Regions from separate parts of the Photorhabdus aballayi genome, predicted to be linked through region 2. Evidence: predicted binding sites of a transcription regulator. Region 2 holds the regulator's gene; the other holds the start of a gene.
The links. The regulator ArgR, encoded in region 2, controls arginine synthesis, uptake and breakdown. The targets are predictions, from matches to a motif close to ANTGAATAAAAATACANT.

Region 1: argC (N-acetyl-gamma-glutamyl-phosphate reductase) is a predicted target of ArgR. The motif match lies at 1,078-1,095, and genes of this name have one in related genera.

What each region holds. Positions count from the first base shown of each region.
Region 1 is NZ_JAPFCD010000074.1:5,897-8,384, forward strand. Features, by position in the region: gene argE (acetylornithine deacetylase) at 1-1,031, opposite strand, end outside; gene argC (N-acetyl-gamma-glutamyl-phosphate reductase) at 1,133-2,137, shown strand; gene argB (acetylglutamate kinase) at 2,163-2,488, shown strand, end outside.
Region 2 is NZ_JAPFCD010000005.1:92,947-95,434, forward strand. Features, by position in the region: gene mdh (malate dehydrogenase) at 1-373, opposite strand, end outside; gene argR (transcriptional regulator ArgR) at 830-1,300, shown strand; gene mpl (UDP-N-acetylmuramate:L-alanyl-gamma-D-glutamyl-meso-diaminopimelate ligase) at 1,346-2,488, opposite strand, start outside.

The DNA of each region.
Region 1 (2,488 bases), on a different contig from region 2:
AATGTTGGACATAATTCCTGAATGAATGGTGCTTCGGTACAGTAGTTGACCGTTTCAGCCTTGCGGCCTAGCAGTTTCTCTATCACATCAATCATCTTGTGATCGGTTGGGCATGCATAACCGGGAATAGGGGGATGTAATTCGTTGATAGTCAGACGGCCAGGCCAACGTTGTTTCACGGGTTCCAGTGCTTCATTTAACAGCCCGTTCAGATCCTGCAACGTTAGTCCCGGTAATGGGCGAATATCCATATGTAATTCACAATGGGCACAAATACGATTTACTGCGTCACCTCCATGAATATAGCCGAAATTCATAGTTGGATATGGAATGGCAAATGCCGGGTTGTTATAACGCTCTTTTAGCGTATTGCGTAGTTCAATCAAGTGACCAATAGATTCGTGCATCAAATCAATGGCGTTTATACCACGATCTGGATCACTGGAATGTCCGGATTGGCCAACAATGCGGATAGCGTTCGATAAATGTCCTTTATGTGCACAGATAGGATGCAATGAAGTCGGTTCGCCGATAATCGCGAAATCTGGTCGAATAGCGGTACTTGCGGCAAAATAACGGGCTCCTGCCATTGTCGTCTCTTCATCTGCGGTTGCCAGAATGTACAGCGGATGGGTTATTTTACTGACGTCAATGTCCCGCAACGCATCAATAATAAAGGCGAAAAAGCCTTTCATATCTGCTGTACCTAAACCGTACAGTTTGTTATCTCGCTCTGTCAGGGTGAAGGGATCTTTAGTCCAGCGCCCATCGTCAAAGGGGACAGTATCAGTGTGTCCACATAAGAGTAGCCCACCTGGGCCACTCCCCAGTGTCGCCAGCAGATTGTATTTTCTGTGGGCTTCGGGGACGGGTTGTATCTCAATTTCGAAACCAATTTCCTTTAACCAACTTGCCAGTAGGTTGATGAGAGATTCATTACTCTGGTCAATACTGACATCGGTGGCGCTGATAGATGGAGTAGCGATTAATTGCTGAAATAGCTCAATAAATGGAGGTAATTTAATATTCACTGTTGACAGCCTTTATTCATGATAGTATCAATATTCATGCATTTTTTTTGAATAAAAATACATTATCCTGTTTAAATACTGAGCACAAGGTAAGATATCCTATGTTGAATACGCTGGTTGTTGGTGCAAGTGGTTACACCGGAGCAGAACTGGCAGCATATCTGCATCGTCATCCGTATACGAATCTGATTAGACTTATGGTTTCTGCTCAGAGCGTTGATGCAGATAAATGCTTCTCAGATTTACATCCACAGTATAAAGGCATTGTTGATCTACCGCTGCAACCAATGACTGATATTATTAATGCTGCTAAAGGGATTGATGTGGTTTTCCTTGCCACCGCCCATGAAGTTAGTCATGACATTGCGCCGCTATTTCTGGCGGCAGGTTGCACTGTATTCGATCTCTCCGGTGCCTATCGCGTACAAAACGCTCAGACTTATCAACAATACTACGGATTCAAACATAAGCATACTGAATGGTTAGCACAAGCAGTATATGGACTTGCCGAATGGCAGTCTGAAAAGATCAAACAGGCTCAATTGGTTGCTGTACCGGGGTGTTACCCAACAGTTTCTCAACTCTCTCTGAAGCCACTGTTGGAAAATAATTTGCTAGATACCAGCTATTGGCCAGTGATTAATGCTACCAGTGGCGTGAGTGGCGCAGGTCGGAAAGCCAGTATGACCAACAGTTTCTGCGAAATCAGTTTACAACCTTATGGAATATTTACTCATCGTCATCAACCGGAGATTGAGGAACATCTGGGAACCAGGGTGATTTTTACTCCGCATCTTGGCAATTTCGCACGGGGTATTCTTGCCACAATTACCTGTAAATTGAAGCCGGGTGTTACCGCAGAACAGATAAATGAAGTTTATCAGCAAGCATACAAAGATAAGCCATTGGTGAGGCTCTACAGCAAAGGAGTGCCGGCATTGAAATCCGTTATTGGGCTACCGTTCTGTGATATTGGTTTTGTTGTACAGGGTGATCATCTGATTGTTGTGGGTACTGAGGATAATCTTTTGAAGGGCGCGGCAGCTCAGGCAGTTCAGTGTATGAATATACGTTTTGGGTTTGAAGAGACTCAGGCATTACTTTAATTATTGACGTGAAGGAGTAAAGAAGATGGAACCTTTGGTCATAAAGTTAGGTGGCGTGTTACTGGACAATGAAGAAGCATTGGAACGCGTGTTTACTACATTGCAGGAATATCGGCAAACACACAAACGCCAGTTGGTTATTGTTCATGGTGGTGGTTATTTGGTGGATGAACTGATGCAGAAGTTGCAACTGCCAATAGTAAAGGAGCAAGGGTTGCGGGTAACACCCGCTGATCAAATTGGGATTATCACCGGCGCATTAGCGGGTATAGCCAATAAAACCTTATTGTCGTGGGCGACTAAATATCAACTTGCATCAGTTGGATTATATTTGGGAGATGGTAATGTGGT
Region 2 (2,488 bases):
CAGTTGTGTTGACTGGGTTAGTAATAATCCCAATCAGTGCTTTCGGACAAGTTTTAGCCACTTGTTCTACCAGGTTACGAACGATCCCCGCATTAACATTAAACAGATCTGAACGATCCATACCTGGTTTACGGGCAACCCCGGCAGAAATCAATACAACATCTGCTCCTTCTAATGCGGGAGTTGCATCTTCACCAGCAAAACCTTTAATTTTCACTTCCGTTGGAATGTGGCTCAGATCAACAGCCACCCCAGGCGTCACCGGAGCGATATCATATAAAGAGAGTTCTGAACCTGAAGGAAGCTGGGTTTTTAGTAGAAGAGCAAGAGCCTGACCAATACCACCGGCTGCACCGAGAACTGCAACTTTCATCCTGATACTCCTTAAATCGTTTATACTTTAAAATGCTGTAAATTCATCTGGTTAAGAACCATAGATTACTACGTTTTTGAAAACAATCTGTTAACAGCCAAATTGTGGACTTACGCTCTAATAGTGGGACGCAAAAGTCGCCGTATTCTAGGCAAAATGCTTATCTGTTAATGAGATAATGGACACTATTTTGAGAATTTCTCTACGATTTCACGAAATAATAGGCTAAATACCTTACACCCAACAACAACGCCAAACAACATCATTTGATTAACAATATATTTACCTGATAACCCATTAAAAAAAGCAAATTTTCATATTCATGTTTTATGAATTTCTATATAACATAAGACCAATTTTTCATGGTTCAAATTGGCTATAAAATCATTATTATTGCATAAAAATTCATTTATATGCATAATGGCAAGCTTCATAGCTGATTGAATATGGTGAAATATGCGTACTCCCTCTAAACAGGAAGATTTAGTAAAAGCTTTCAAGGCGTTATTGAAAGAAGAAAAATTTAGCTCTCAAGGTGAAATTGTCACTGCTTTACTGGAAGAAGGTTTTGAGAACATTAACCAATCCAAAGTTTCCAGAATGCTCACTAAATTTGGTGCTGTTCGCACCCGTAATGCCAAAATGGAGATGGTCTACTGTCTACCTGCTGAACTTGGCGTCCCAACAGCCACTAGCCCACTAAAAAACTTGGTACTGGACGTTGATCACAACCATTCAATTGTTGTCATTCGCACAAGTCCCGGTGCTGCACAGCTTATTGCCCGTCTGCTAGATTCTCTTGGTAAAGCAGAAGGTATACTTGGCAGTATCGCTGGTGATGACACCATTTTTACCACACCGGCTAGAGGTTTTACGGCAGAACAGCTACGTGAAGCAATTCTTGGGTTATTCGAACAAGAACTTTAAATGAACGCGCCAACAATGGCGCGATTCATTTTCCCGCAGTTATTTTCAGGATCGACAAGCTTTTTTATTCAGTGCAAATAGCAATTTTTCATGAATACCACCAAACCCACCATTACTCATAACCAGAATATGATCACCCTGTTGTGCCTTATCAACAATCATATTTACCAGTGAATCGATATCAGCACTCCAGTAAGCAGGCTGAACACAGCGATCTGCAATTTCTGATACATGCCATTTAATATTAGCTGGCTGAAATAAGAACACTTCGTCAGCACGTCCTAATGCTGGCGCGATCTCATTCTTACTGATACCCATTCTCATGGTATTTGAACGTGGTTCCAACACAGTAATAATACGCGCAGTTCCACCAACCTTGCTACGCAGAGCTTCTAAAGTTGCCAGCATTGCTGTCGGGTGATGAGCAAAATCATCATAAACGGTGATGCCATTCTCCTCACCACGTAACTCAAGGCGACGACGCGCATTAATAAATCCGCTTAGAGCACAGCAGGCATCGGCTGGCTGGACACCAACATGATGCGCAGCGGCAATTGCAATCAGCCCATTGCGCATATTATGTTCACCCACCAGCGACCAGTTCACCTCTCCAACAACTTTACCATCATACAACACCTGATAATTACGGCTGTCTGTACTGATCTTTTTTGCCTGCCAGTTACCGGTTTCACCTACTAGCTCCAATTCACTCCAGCAGCCCATAGACAAAACCTGTTTCAGGTTAATATCGTTATCCGGAGCAAGGATCTTACCACTACCCGGAACGATCCTAACAAGATGATGGAACTGTCTCTGGATAGCAGCCAGATCGCCAAAAATATCGCCATGATCGAATTCCAGATTGTTCATGATCAGCGTACGTGGGCTGTAATGCACAAACTTAGATCGTTTATCAAAAAAAGCGCTGTCATATTCATCAGCTTCTATTACGAAAAACGGACTTTCCCCGATCTGAGCTGATGTTTCAAAATTCCCCGGAACACCACCAATTAAGAAACCGGGTTTATAACCACAAGTTTCCAAAATCCAGGCTAACATACCCGCAGTTGTTGTCTTGCCATGCGTCCCCGCAACCGCCAGCACCCAACGTTCAGATAAAACATAATCATGCAGCCATTGTGGGCCAGAAGTATAAGGGAGCCCACGCTCCAGCACAGCTTCTACACA